Regions from separate parts of the Pseudoalteromonas sp. GABNS16E genome, predicted to be linked through region 2. Evidence: predicted binding sites of a transcription regulator. Region 2 holds the regulator's gene; each other region holds the start of a gene.

Region 1 (3,573 bases), on a different contig from region 2:
TGTTCTGTTCATAAAAAGGTGAAGAGACGCTTCGCTTTAGAGAAGTAACGTGTAAGTTAATTGTGGTTTCTCATTTGACCTCGTTTTTTTGGGGTTAAGCAATTAAAAGCTGCGCTTTTTACGCGAGCAAGCTTCGCGTCTACCGCCAAAGTTTAAGTTTGCGTTTACCTTGTAAACGCGAAGCTTGCTTGCGTGACGGGCAAAGCCCGTAAATTAACTCCTCAAAAATGAATAATAAATAACGAAAAGTCTTTCACCATTTGCATACTGCTAATCTCGTGAAAGATTGTACTTTTTCATTTTTTCAACAAGCGTTGTACGCCTTACACCTAATATTTCTGCGGCGCGCGCAACAACGTAATCAAAACGCTCTAACGCTTGGGTAATTAAGCTTATTTCAAGCTCTGCTAAATAATCTTTAAGCTCTATGCCCTCTTCGGGTAATACGCCAGATCCCGGTTGGCTAAATTCAGGCTCTGGTTCATTATCATAATCGCTAAAGCCTGAGCTAAAAATATCGTTAAAGGCATCTTTTTCAAGTAGCTCTTCAGGGTATTCTGGCTCGTATGCGTCTACCTCGATGTAGCGATATTTATTGGGTAAATCGGGTACATCCACTACTTTTTCAGGGAACATAATCACCATGCGCTCCACTAAATTAGCAAGCTCTCGAATATTACCAGGCCAAGCATGCTCTTTTAAGCTCTCAACCGCGCGCTCTGTAAATTTAGCCGACGTACCACTTTGCTCATTCACACGGCGCATTAACTCTTTGAGTAATAAAGGTATGTCGTCAGCACGTTCATTAAGTGACGGGTTTTCAATAGGAAACACGTTTAAACGGTAATATAAATCTTCCCTAAAGCTGCCCTTTTCAATCATTTCCTCAAGGTTGCGATGAGTAGCGGCAATCACCCGTACATCTGCTTGAATAGCTTTTGTGCCACCTACACGCTCGTAGCTGCGCTCTTGTAATACACGCAATAACTTTACTTGCATTTGCAGCGGCATATCGCCAATTTCATCTAAAAATAGCGTACCGCCTTGAGCCAATTCAAAGCGCCCTTTACGTGCAGAAATAGCGCCGGTAAACGCCCCTTTTTCGTGACCGAATAGCTCGCTTTCGAGCAACTCTCCAGGAATAGCGCCACAGTTTACTGGTACAAACGGCCCAGTATTGCGTTTAGATAATAAATGGACGTTACGCGCAACCACCTCTTTACCTGTACCCGACTCGCCTAAAATAAGCACATTTGCATAGGTTTTAGCCACTTGCTCAATTAAAAAGCGTACGTTTTTAACTGCGTCTGTTTCCCCTACTAAACCATCAAATGTTTTGTGTGGTTTATGCTGCTTGTGGCTACCAGGCAACATACGTTGGTACTGTTGGCAGTCGTGTAATAACTGTGTGGTTACTTCGTGATTAAACGGCTCACAAATTAAGCCCACTACATTAGCAATACTTAATAAGGGCTTGAGTGTTTCACCAATCAGTAAAAAAGGTAGGGTTGGAAAACGCTTAATTAAGCTTTCATGATCTAAGCTTTGCAATGCACCTAAAATAACAATGCATTCTTGTTGTTGATACTTACTAGATACTTGCTCAAAATCACTTTCGTCAAGTAACTGCACAGCTTCCCCAATAAAGGTAAGCGATGCATTTAATCCTATTGCACGGTTATTATTATTATCTAAAATCAAGATCATAGTTAGCGAGCCATAATTTCACTAATTTATTTTATTAGCTAAATTGTAAGCGAGATCTGAATGGATGCAAGTAATAGCGGCGGTTTTTTGACATAAACGCCAAAAAATAGACATCGCTATAAAACAATAATACTTAATAATTAAAACTTAAGTATTGTTTTGTTGTTTAATACTTAAAGCTAATGCTATGACTTGTTTTTTACTTAGTGCATAAATCTACATAGGTCAAAAATATAAACTATAATTAACTTAAGTTGAAAGCAACAATGCCGATAACTAAATAAATGCAATATGCTTGGCATTAATATTGCTTTTGTTACGTACAGACGATTTCACATATTTATTTAGGATTTTTCCATGGCTCATGTTTCATTAAAAAAATATTCTCAAGTGCGTGCCAGCAGCATCGCAGAAATGGCGCCCTATGAGCAAATTAATCTTATTTTTAGTAACATAATTGGTCGCTTGGCCGCTACTAAAGGTTTTATTGAGCGCAAAGAAATAGCAAAAAAAGGCGAAAACATCTCTGCCTGTATTTTACTATTAGGTGCACTACAAGATGCGCTTAATTTAGAAGTGGAGCAAGATCCTAGTATTTCGGACAATTTATTGGCTCTTTATGACTACTGCCAAAGACGCCTTGTGCAAGCAAATGTTGACAATGACATTGAGATTATTTCTGAAGTAGCTGGCATTATTAAAGAAATTAAAGAAGGGTGGGATAGCATTCCTGTCGATCAGCGTACTCCTGCGGTATAAGCGAATGGCTTTAGAAGAAACAAGCAAAGCTGAGCATATTAATCAATTGCTCAGCAGAATCGAATTATCAGTACAAAGCAATAAAGCAGATGAAGCCAAGCCAATTATGGATACTTTAAATAGTAAACTTAAAAGCTGGTGCGAAAGTGATACACCACCAAACACTCAAGAATTAGAGACTATACAAGCTGTTATAAACGCTATAAGCAAGCAGGCTATAGCTGCAAAAAATGAATCATTAAAAGCTATAATTAAACAAAAAAAAACGGGGAAAGCAATTTCCGCATATAAGTCGGTTTAATTACTTGCATATTAATTAAGGTAAAAAGCAGGCATAAAAAAACCGTTTCCAAACGGTTTTTTTATGCTCATAGTTAGTTACTAGTTACTACTGACTACACCAGGCATATTTTCAAGTTGAGCTTGAACATAGCTGCTAGTTGAGTTGAGGCTAGCTACCAACAAATCCATCGCGTTGTACTGCGCATATAATCGCGATGAAAGTGATTCAATCTTGCGTGTTAGCGCATCCCTTTCATCATCAATATCTCGAAGCTGTCCTTCTTTACTATCTATCCTACTTTGTATTAAACCATCAGAACGAGTATAAAAATTCATTAAGTCGTCGAATGACCCTGCAAACCCTAAATCGTCATCGTCTGCTGCATCACCTATAAAAAACTTCTGAACTAAATCAACATCATTTTCAAGCTGCTCATCGAGTTTTTCTTTATCAAAACTTAATACACCGTATTGATCTGAAGAAATACCAAGTTGTAAAAGCGATAAAGAATCACCATTGCCTAAATCTATCGACTCAGTTATTTCACTACGTAGTTTAGACATTACACCTCTAAGAAGTGAATCACCAGCCATTACACCTGCACCATCTGCGGTAGAAGAGCCTAACGAGTTACTTAGATTAAGTAACTCGTTATAACTTTCAATAAAGCTACTCAGGCCTTCTACAATATTATTATTGTTTTCGGTGACAGATAAATTACTTACATCATCGTCAATGCTATGACTCTTATTAGCGGTGATAGTTATCCCATCAATTACATCATCAAATGTATTAGAGCTGCTACTAACAGTTAACCTTCCGTC
Region 2 (3,573 bases):
AACCAGAACGGCCGCTTATGATAATTAACTCCATTTATAGCCCTTAGTATTTACTACGATTGATCAACAATTACTTGATACAGCTCTGCATCGGTTTTAGCACTACGCAGCTGTTTACAAAATTCTTTGTTGCTCAGTTTATCAGCTATGGTTGCCAGAGTCTTTAGGTGCTGTTGGTTATCGCCATCTGGTACGATGAGTGCAACAAAAATATCAACAGGGCAGTTATCAATAGCATCAAAGTTAACAGGCGTGTCGCTAACAAGTACTAAAGCCAGCGGCTCTTCTACGCCACCCATTCTGCCATGAGGAATGGCGATACCCCGGCCAATGCCAGTACTGCCTAGCTTTTCTCTACTTGCCAGCGCATTAAGAATATCTTGTTGTGGTAAGTAGGGGAGCTTTTCATGAGCAAGCTCACTGATAAACTCTAAAATTCTTTTTTTACTACTAAAAAGGACCGCAGCTTTGCTGCAGTCCTGGCATACTAATGTACTTAATTTCATAATATTAGTGTCTAGCAAGCTTCTCTTTATGTTTTATGACTTGACGATCGAGCTTGTCAATCAACGAGTCTATAGCGGCATACATATCTTGGTGCTCTGTTGAGGCAAATAAATCTGCGCCACTTACATGAATAGTCGCTTCTGCTTTTTGGTTGAGTTTTTCTACATCGAGAATGACATGCACATTGCTAATATGATCTGAGTGCCTTTCTAGCTTTGCAAATTTATTATTTACATAGTCTCTAAGTGAATCAGTTACTTCTACGTGACGACCAGTTAGGTTTAGTTGCATAAGCATTTCCTCTTTGTTTTTTACGTCTTATATCAAACTCTTTCTCTGATTTGACGGTGGAATAGCTAGCGATTCACGGTATTTTGCTATTGTGCGTCTAGCTACTTTAATTCCTTGCTCTGCCAATATATCCGCAATTTTACTATCACTCAATGGTTTAGCTGAGTTTTCCGCGGCAATTAGCTTTTTAATTAGGGCACGTATTGCGGTTGATGAACACTCGCCGCCGTTTTCAGTGCTTACGTGGCTTGAGAAAAAATACTTAAGCTCAAAAATACCACGTGGCGTATGCATATATTTTTGCGTAGTAACACGCGAAATTGTCGATTCATGCATTTCTACCATTTCAGCAACATCGTTTAAAACCATTGGCTTCATGGCTTCGGGGCCATGTTCAAAAAATGCCTGTTGCTGTTTTACAATACAGTTAGTTACCTTAAGCAGCGTGTCGTTTCTGCTTTCAAGGCTTTTTATAAACCATTTAGCTTCTTGTAAGTGAGAGCGAATAAATTGGCTATCACCACTTGATTTTACGGTACGTGACATAGCCGCGTACTGACTATTTACGCGTATTTTTGGCATGCTATCTGGATTTAGCTCTACCACCCAGCGGCCTTTTATTTTTTTAACCGACACATCTGGTATTACATACTCCGACTCTTCCCTTACTATTGTATCTGCAGGTTTTGGGTTGAGGGTATGTATTAGGGTCATGACCTCTTTAAGCTCGTCTTCTTTAAGCTTAGTCTTTTTCATTAATGTACGATAGTCGCGTGCCGCTAATAGATCAATGTGATCGGTTAAGATCATTTTAGTTTGTTCTATAAAAGGGGTGTCTTTATCAAACTGGTTTAGCTGAATGCACAAGCACTCTTGTAAACTGCGCGCGGCTATACCTACAGGGTCAAATAACTGAATACGCTTTAAAACGGCTTCTATTTCATCAAGTTCAACTTCAACTTCGTCATCGTTTTCTTGGTTAAAGCTCTCTAAAATCTCTTCACAACTTAGCGTTAAAATACCCGAGTCATCTACAGCTTCTACAATGGCAATAGCAATGGCTTCATCAGTTGGGCTAAAAGGAGTAAGCTGAAGCTGCCACATTAAATACTCATGTAGCGTTTCAGTAGAGGCACCTTGATAAATAGACTCATCTTCCGGCATTGGGCCTGAGGATGCAGCAGGGGCTGCGCTCATGTACTCATCCCAAGTTACATCCATTGCCATATCATCGCTAACGGTGTCTTTATTTAAAGCTTCGCCACTGTCTTGCTCGTACTCGCTGGTTGTATCGTCAGCCGATGCGCTTACGGTTACATCATCCGTATCTGCTTTTTGTTCATTTTTTCCAGCCGACTCTTCCGTGTAATCTTGCTCTTCTACTTCTAATAGCGGGTTGCTATCAAGTGCTTCTTGTATTTCTTGCTTGAGATCCAATGTACTGAGCTGCAGCAAGCGAATCGCTTGTTGCAATTGTGGAGTCATTGTAAGTTGCTGGCCCATGCGCAGCTGTAATGATTGCCTCATGTATCTCTAACAATCCTTTTATGTTGTTATAATTAATATTAGCAGATGCTTGTAGGTGTGGCTTAAATGTTACAGCCTAAATTGCTCGCCTAAATAAACATCGCGTACAGTTTTGTCATTTAATACGTGTTCTGGGGTGCCAGATGCAATTAGCTCCCCATGAGAAACAATGTAGGCTTTTTCACAAACATCAAGGGTTTCTCTTACATTGTGATCGGTAATTAATACGCCAATGCCACGGTTTTTAAGATGTTCTATTATTTTCTTTATATCTAACACTGAAATCGGATCAACACCAGCAAAAGGCTCATCCAATAAAATAAATTTAGGGTTCGCTGCCAGTGCTCTGGCAATTTCTACACGGCGGCGTTCACCACCAGAAAGCGCCATACCTTGGCTATCGCGAATATGCTGAATACTAAATTCATCAAGTAAGTTGTTAAGCGTTTCTTCTCGTGCGGCTTTATTGAGCTCTTTACGCGTTTCTAAAATAGCCATTAAGTTTTGATAAACTGTCAGCTTTCTAAATATTGATGACTCTTGCGGCAAATAGCCAATGCCTAAGCGGGCGCGGCTGTGCATAGGTAATAACGTAATGTCGTTATCATCAATAGAAATTTTACCTTTGTCGCTAGGTACTAATCCTACAATCATGTAAAAGGTGGTGGTTTTACCTGCGCCATTAGGGCCCAATAAGCCAACAATGCTGCCGGCTTCTACTTCAAGGCCTACATTTTTTACAACTTGGCGGCCTTTATAGCTTTTTGCTAATAGTTCTGCTTTTAAGGTGCTCATGGTTGACCTTCGTTACCTGTTTTTTCTTTAATTTTTGCTTCAACAGGCACTAAAATTGTGTGGACACGATCCGTAGAGTTTTCGTCTTTTTCTGCGCTAATAAGCTGCTGCTGCATATCGTAGGTAATACTTTTAGCATTAATTTTTTGACCGGCTTGCGCGACTTCAGCATCGCCAACAAGCGTTAAAAATCGCTTTGCTACGTCGTAACGTACTTCGTTTGCACTGGCACTCATTACGGTACCATCGTCTTGTTTTTCTTCGAAGTAGGCTGGGCTGCCAGTGGCAATAAGGAGTTGTTTGTTATCCCCTAAGTCTTCACGTTTATGTACTTCGAGTCGGTCGGCTGTAATTTTGCGATTACCATGCACAATTTCGACGTTCTTTTCAAAAATACCTACGTTTTCTTTAAGTTGGCCTTCTTGACGGTCTGCACTAATAGAAATTTGATTT
Region 3 (3,573 bases), on a different contig from region 2:
GTGAGTTTACGTTCTTGCCCTACTTTTAGCGGTTCTTGTGGATCAAATACCATTAAATGGTAACCACCAGGCTCAAAGCTTAGGCTTTCATGGCCCTTAATGGTGACGGCTTTAACCTGTTGCATTTTCATCATGCCGTTGACATGTTTGTGCTCATGTATTTCTACACGCCCTAAACCTTCGATGGTTGCTTTAATTAATTTAGCAACACCACCACCGTGGTTAGAAATTGTTAAATAGCCAACACTCGACTTACTACCAGGCAAAAACGCCCTTACTTGTGCATGGCTTACTTCAAGCTTAGCTTCGTCTGTATCGTGGCTGTGCCCAGCATGTGCAGCAACCGATGACGAAAACACATTAATCATTAACGCCGAGGCCATAAAAAAGCACTGCTTCATCATCGCTTTATTCCTTGTGAAAGCATAAAATTTCACTTTAAATTTAACATAGTTAACTAATAATAGTCAGTTAAATTAAGGCTTAAGAGGTTACTTTTTTGTTATCGAGCACCAACCAGCACAGTACAGCTACAAATAATAATGGCCAGGCTATCATCACTGAACCAAATAACAGTGCCAAAATGGTGCCAACCAGCGCGACAATCCCTGCGCCTATTAACCCCATGGTCACTAAAGCCATTACGGCTACCACTGCAATAATAGCGACTAATACGCCAGCCAGCTCAAGCCCCACCCAGCTCATATCTGCAATCCAAAGTGGAAACTGCCATGAATCAAAATGTATTAGCGACACAGTATCAGTAAAAAGTAACACATATACGACAACACATATTGCTAAGGTTTTCATATCCCTCTCCTAATACGCACGCTCTTTAAGGCAGCAGTGAGCAATCAAATAACCAAGCGCTACTGCAAACGGAAAACTTATAAATAATAAAATTGTTACTAAGCGTGTTGACCACACTGGAAAATCAAGGCGACGCGCTAACCCACTGCATACGCCCGATATTTTTTTATTCAGTGAATCTTTGTACCAACCACGCTGTGTTTTAAAGTTATTCATACTCTACTCCTTAAGCGCTTCGCGCAGTTGTATTGGTATTACTTTGCTTAACACTGGCTTTTAAACGAGCCAGCTCTGCATCTATTTTTTCATTTTTAACTAAAGACTCAATTTGCTCAGCGGTTGATTGCGCTGTATTTGTAAGTTCATAAGCATCAACCTGTGCTTCTATGCCTTCCACTTTTTGCTCTATCATTTCAAAGCGAGACAAAGCATTTGCGACGTTGTCGCTGTGTAATTGCATGTTCACTTTTTCACGTGCAGCAACAATATCGTGGCGTTTTATTAATTGAGCTTGTTTGCTTTTAGCTTGCGCCATTTTTTGCTGTAAACGCTCACAATCTGCTGTAATTTTCTCTATCGACTCTTTTAGAGTATTTAGCTGAGTGTTTTTTGCTGCAATTTGCTCATCTACTCGCTGTTTTTCTACTAACGCAGACTTGGCTAAATCGTCACGGTTTTTAGCAACTGCCAGCTCAGCTTTTGTTTGCCACAAAGTTAAGTCTTTTTGTTTTTGTGCAATTTGGCGTTTAAGCGTTTTCTCTTCGCACAGCAAGGCTGCGGCCGTGCTTCTACATTCGTTAAGCGCTTCTTGCATTTCACTTAGCATAAGGTTGAGGAGTTTTTCTGGGTCTTCTGCTTTATCCAGCATGGCAGCAATATTGGATTGGATAACATCATTTACGCGATTAAATATACTCATTGTTTTGTCCTGTTGTTTTTAATTGATAACAACAACAGGATTCCAAGAGTTATGCCAAGTAACAAAAATTTATTTATAATCCTTTATATTCAATTAGTTAGACAGGTAATAAGTTATTTTAAACTAACTAAAAACTGAATGCTAATAAGCTAAAATCACTAATTTATTTATCTTTTGACTAAATTTTAGTTATAAAAAAACCACTTTAAAAAGTGGTTTTTTTATAACTGGTCAATGCTTTAGTATTACTCAGGCACAAAACTTAATGCTTTATCCATTACCGACAAATCAGCCTGTTTACCGTGACCGTTTTCTGAAAGGTGACGTCTAAATCCGCGCGCCCCTGGCTGCCCCTGAAAAATCCCCAGCATATGGCGTGCTATATGCCAAAAGTTAGCACCTAAACGCATTTCTTCTTCTATGTAATCATACATAGCGCGCACCACATCGTGACGAGTCTGAGTATTGGCCACCTCACCGTAAATCTTTTCATCCACCTCATTAAGCATAAATGGATTACTATATGCTTCGCGACCAATCATAACGCCGTCTATATGCGCTAAATGCGCTAGGCTTTCTTCAATTGTTTTAACGCCGCCATTAATGCTTAAGTCGAGCTGTGGGTAGTCTTTTTTTAGTTGGTAAACGCGTGGGTAATCAAGAGGCGGTACTTCACGATTTTCTTTAGGGCTTAAACCATTTAACCACGCTTTACGGGCATGAATAATAAAGTCATCACAGCCAACTTTATGGCTGGCTTCAATTAATGCGCATAAAAACTCATACGAGTCTTGCTCATCAATACCGATGCGTGTTTTTACCGTAACAGGAATACTAACTTCGCTTTTCATTGCCGCAACACACTGTGCAACCAGCTCAGGCTCGGCCATTAGGCATGCACCAAAGCGCCCGTTTTGTACTCTATCTGAAGGGCAGCCTACATTTAAGTTAATCTCATCGTAACCGCGCTCACCCGCAAGTTTTGCACACTTTGCTAGCGCCTCGGGATCAGAACCCCCCAGCTGCAAAGCAACCGGCCCCTCGTGCTGATTAAAGTGTAGGTAATCGCCGCGACCAAATAAAATCGCCCCCGTGGTGATCATCTCAGTGTATAAAACAGCGTGCTTACTCATCTTACGATGAAAAGTACGACAATGACGATCAGTCCAATCCAGCATGGGTGCAACAGAAAATCTGCGATCTACTTCATTTGCGACCATCACTCTGAACCCATTGATTTATAATGACTTATGTTAAATTTCACAATTTTTTAACTCTCTAAAATTCTGACGATTTCTGGCTATTTCCGCTGATTTTTAACCCTCAGGAAGACAATAGGCAGACAAAACTATGGCTCATTATACCATCCGAAAACGATTTCGCGCAGATCAACCTGTATTTTGTGCGTCAGTTATTCAGAAAAATAAAGGAATAATTACTTTTTCAAAATCTAAAACACATTCATCTAAAACGGCTGCTGCTAAGTGGGCCAAAAACTTAGTCAGTCAATTAGAAATAAATGAAGCGATGAACCACCCAGGACCAAAAGAGATGACATTAGGAGATCTAATTAATGAGTATATGATAAGAAAAGAAAAATCGAACCGCCCTCTGGGTCGTACAGCTAGTTACGGCTATAAAACGATTATAAAACATCCTATTGCCGAGTTAGTTTCTTCTAAAATACAGAGCCATGATATTGTTCAGTTTTGTTTACAACGCAAAAATTCAGAACATAATCCCTCCCCTGCAACAATAAGTATCGATGTAAGCTTAATAAGAAAAGTGCTTCGAATTGGTAAGTCACTACTTGGCGTACACTGTAATCAACAATCTGTTATTGA
Region 4 (3,573 bases), on a different contig from region 2:
CTTACCGGAATTGAATACCTGCCTAAGTCTGTTTTGTTTTATCGCCAGCAATTACAGTGGTTTGGCGGTATGGGTATCATTGTACTTGCTGTTGCTATTCTGCCCATGCTTGGGGTCGGTGGCATGCAGTTATACCGAGCTGAGATCCCAGGCCCAGTAAAAGATTCAAAAATGACCCCCCGCATTGCCGATACCGCAAAGCACCTTTGGTACATTTATGTGTCGTTAACGGTAACCTGTATGTTGGCGTATTGGGCGGCAGGTATGGAGTGGTTTGATGCTATATGCCATGCGTTTTCTACAGTGGCGATTGGCGGTTTTTCTACTTACGATGCCTCAATAGGGCACTTTGATAGCCCTGTCATTAACTTTATATGTGTTTTCTTTTTAATTATTGCTGCGGTTAACTTTTCACTGCATTACGCGGCGGTAGCGAGTCGTAATATTCAGGTATACATTCGTGACCCTGAATTTAAAGTTTTTTTACTGATACAGTTAGCGCTGGTGGTGATTTGTTTTACGGTGCTCTCATCTAACGAAATATTTGCCGATGGCGATGAAACCCTCGATCAGGCCTTATTTCAGGCGGTGTCTATGAGTACCACAGCCGGTTTTGCCACCGATAACTTTTCTACTTGGCCGCTGTTTTTACCTATATTGCTTATTTTTTCGAGCTTTATAGGTGGCTGTGCAGGTTCAACCGGTGGCGGTATGAAAGTTGTACGCGTGTTTTTACTTTACCTACAAGGCATACGTGAGCTTAACCGCTTAGTGCACCCACGTGCTATATACTCTATTAAGCTTGGTCGTAAAGCCCTGCCCGATAAAGTAGTTGAAGCGGTTTGGGGGTTTTTCTCAGCGTACGCATTGGTGTTTATTATTATAATGCTGGCACTAATGGGAACCGGCATGGACAACATTACCGCGTTCTCTGCTACGGCGGCGTGTTTAAATAATTTAGGCCCAGGCTTAGGTGATGTTGCCTCGCATTATGGGGCGGTGAGCGATGGTGCCAAATGGCTATTAACCATTGCCATGGTATTTGGTCGCTTAGAAATTTTCACCTTACTCGTGCTATTTACGCCGACCTTTTGGCGTGGGTAATAATATATAAATGATGCTTAGGAACAGGCATGCCACATTCTAATTTAGATAAATTACACCAGTTAACAACAGGGCGATTGGTCGACTTGGAAATTGTTACGCCTACCAGTAGTAAACGCGTAAAAACAGAGTTTATTGGCTTGCTAGAAAATAAATTTATTATTTTAAATTACCCAAGTTCAAAGCGTTTACCTGCTGCAAGTGATTACCTACGTGACGGTGTAATGGTGGTGGTAAGAGCGGTTATAGAAGGCAGTGGCGGACAAGTAATAGCATTTAGGCAGCAGCTTATGTCGGTTGCCTCACACCCTGCTAGGCTCATTTTTATTAATTACCCTACGCAAGTGCAGTTATTTGCACTGCGCGCGCAAACACGCATACCTACCTTATTACCTGCAAAATTAACTCTCAGTGACGATAGAGTACTTGAAGGGGTGATTAAAGACATCTCGCTTACCGGGGTGATGTTTGATGTCCGCGGCGATCAAAACGATGAAAATATTAAAGATATGCAATGCACGGTGACGGTTGATACCAACAATAAAGCATTTACTGGCGAAATATGCAGTGTAAAAGAACACGCCGCGGGAGTTAATTGTGGTATTAAACTTCTAGCCAGTGAAGATGAAATGAAGGCATTTATGAAAGAGCACTTTATCGATCCCGCGATGCTTGAGCTGCCATTAGAATAAGCACTTTCGCTTAATAGCAACAAATGGCCATTTTTTATTTGAGTGGCAGTCATATTTTTTAAAAATTCAAAAAATAATTTTTATTTTCTATAAAAATCAGCTGTATAGATTAGTTTTACGAGTGAGTTATTTTGATACGTTAGCTCCCCTCACGGCTAAAATTTAGTCTCTTGTTTCGATAAATCTTCATCCTTACAATTTACGCCGAAAATTGTAGCTTTTTTCTCTTATGTAACTAGCTGTTTTTATTGTATTTAAAAACTTAGCTATACCCTTTGTTGCTAGTTTGCAACATAAAACCCCCGCAAATTTATCAAAAATAGCCAAGCACTCTTTTAACTTATTGAAATTAATGAGCTTTTAAAACTTGGCATTCAAGTTGTAATAGTCTGGCTGTACTGAACAATAACGTGATTTAAAGTAAAACACTTAATCGCACACATATACTTGAAGGAATTATATTATGAAAAGCATTAATAAAACTTTAGCACTTATCGCCCTTGCTTCATCATCAGCGGCATTTGCAGCAACCGATTTTGATACGTTAGATGTAGATGGCAGCGGCACGATTAGCAAATCAGAGGCATCAATTGATGCAAAACTGATGAGCATGTTCTCAGAATTAGATACTGACCAAGATGGTGAGCTATCAAAAGAAGAATTTTCAGAAGCTTAAAGTGTGGTAACAATCCTGAGTTGCCAATGACAACCTAAGTAGGCAAGGGAGCTTACGAAAAAGGATTACAAGGATTGCGTACACCACGTAGTGAACTTAACTAATTTGTTTATATTGAAGGATTAAATTATGAAGCATTTAAATAAAGCACTCGCATTTATGGCTATTGCCTCTTCTTCTGCTGCCTTTGCAGGGACTGATTTTGACACGCTAGATGTAGATGGCAATGACGCCATTAGCCAAGCGGAAGCATCGGTGGATGCGGATTTAATGGCTGAGTTTGTTGAGCTTGATACCGATGGAAATGGTGAGCTTTCAAAGCAAGAGTTCTCTAAATACTAGGGTGTGATGATCTTTGCCAATTGAGCGCAGGGCAGCGCATGTTCACTTAGCAAAGAGTCATTTGCTCTAATCCAATGTGCATTAAAACTTAATAATGCACATTGACAAAAGCACTTTTTAGTTAATTTTTAAACCCATGGATCTTAGAAAAGGATTTCCTCTTAATTAGGACACAACTATGAAAACATTAAATACAGCACTTGCCGTTATCGTATTAGCTTCTTCATCAGCGGCGTACGCTGCAGTCGACTTTGCCTCGTTCGATGCCGATGGTGATGGTGCAATTTCAAAGCAAGAAGCGCAGGTAAATTCACAGCTAGTGAAAATTTTTGACCAGCTAGATACTGATGGTAATGGTGAAATTTCTGAGCAAGAGTTTTCAAAAGTACAGTAATTAGAAGCTGCTAAGCAGGGTTGCCTAGCATTAAAAAAACATACTCCACTAAAGCCGCCTTAGTCAGCGGCTTTTTTGTGTTTAACTATAAAAATATAGCGCTAACTTGGAATAGCTTTTCTACTACGTTGATATGCTTTTTATCGATTAAAAACATAATAACGTGATCACCAGACATAATAACCGTGTCGTCGTGGGCAATCAGTACGTCGTCATTACGTACAATAGCACCAATCGTTGTACCTGCAGGTAGCTTGATATCGGCAATCGCACGGCCAACTACTTTTGATGTGTTTTCATCGCCATGGGCAACGGCTTCAATGGCCTCTGCCGCGCCTTTACGTAACGAGTACACATTAACAATA

What was found. Region 2 encodes sigma-54, which starts transcription at its own class of promoters, with help from an activator protein. Its sites were predicted from a motif close to GTTGGCACGNNNNTNGNNT; they were not measured.
Region 1: the regulator sigma-54 is predicted to act here: its motif matches at 2,002-2,020, upstream of fliS (flagellar export chaperone FliS).
Region 3: the regulator sigma-54 is predicted to act here: its motif matches at 1,770-1,788, upstream of PSI06_RS02580 (PspA/IM30 family protein).
Region 4: the regulator sigma-54 is predicted to act here: its motif matches at 2,163-2,181, upstream of PSI06_RS12310 (EF-hand domain-containing protein).

What each region holds. Positions count from the first base shown of each region.
Region 1 covers NZ_JAQREZ010000021.1:19,564-23,136, reverse strand. The annotation lists gene PSI06_RS10320 (sigma-54 dependent transcriptional regulator) at 271-1,707, opposite strand; gene fliS (flagellar export chaperone FliS) at 2,065-2,466, shown strand; gene PSI06_RS10310 (hypothetical protein) at 2,471-2,767, shown strand; gene fliD (flagellar filament capping protein FliD) at 2,848-3,573, opposite strand, start outside.
Region 2 covers NZ_JAQREZ010000016.1:24,887-28,459, reverse strand. The annotation lists gene rapZ (RNase adapter RapZ) at 1-34, opposite strand, end outside; gene PSI06_RS08785 (PTS sugar transporter subunit IIA) at 54-506, opposite strand; gene hpf (ribosome hibernation promoting factor) at 511-798, opposite strand; gene PSI06_RS08775 (RNA polymerase factor sigma-54) at 826-2,325, opposite strand; gene lptB (LPS export ABC transporter ATP-binding protein) at 2,395-3,120, opposite strand; gene lptA (lipopolysaccharide transport periplasmic protein LptA) at 3,117-3,573, opposite strand, start outside.
Region 3 covers NZ_JAQREZ010000003.1:137,213-140,785, forward strand. The annotation lists gene PSI06_RS02565 (copper chaperone PCu(A)C) at 1-404, opposite strand, end outside; gene PSI06_RS02570 (hypothetical protein) at 484-810, opposite strand; gene PSI06_RS02575 (PspC domain-containing protein) at 820-1,026, opposite strand; gene PSI06_RS02580 (PspA/IM30 family protein) at 1,037-1,729, opposite strand; gene dusA (tRNA dihydrouridine(20/20a) synthase DusA) at 1,975-2,949, opposite strand; gene PSI06_RS02590 (hypothetical protein) at 3,080-3,573, shown strand, end outside; gene PSI06_RS02595 (pyocin activator PrtN family protein) at 3,570-3,573, shown strand, end outside.
Region 4 covers NZ_JAQREZ010000028.1:11,808-15,380, reverse strand. The annotation lists gene PSI06_RS12320 (TrkH family potassium uptake protein) at 1-1,104, shown strand, start outside; gene PSI06_RS12315 (PilZ domain-containing protein) at 1,134-1,796, shown strand; gene PSI06_RS12310 (EF-hand domain-containing protein) at 2,260-2,472, shown strand; gene PSI06_RS12305 (calmodulin) at 2,602-2,814, shown strand; gene PSI06_RS12300 (EF-hand domain-containing protein) at 2,993-3,208, shown strand; gene trkA (Trk system potassium transporter TrkA) at 3,294-3,573, opposite strand, start outside.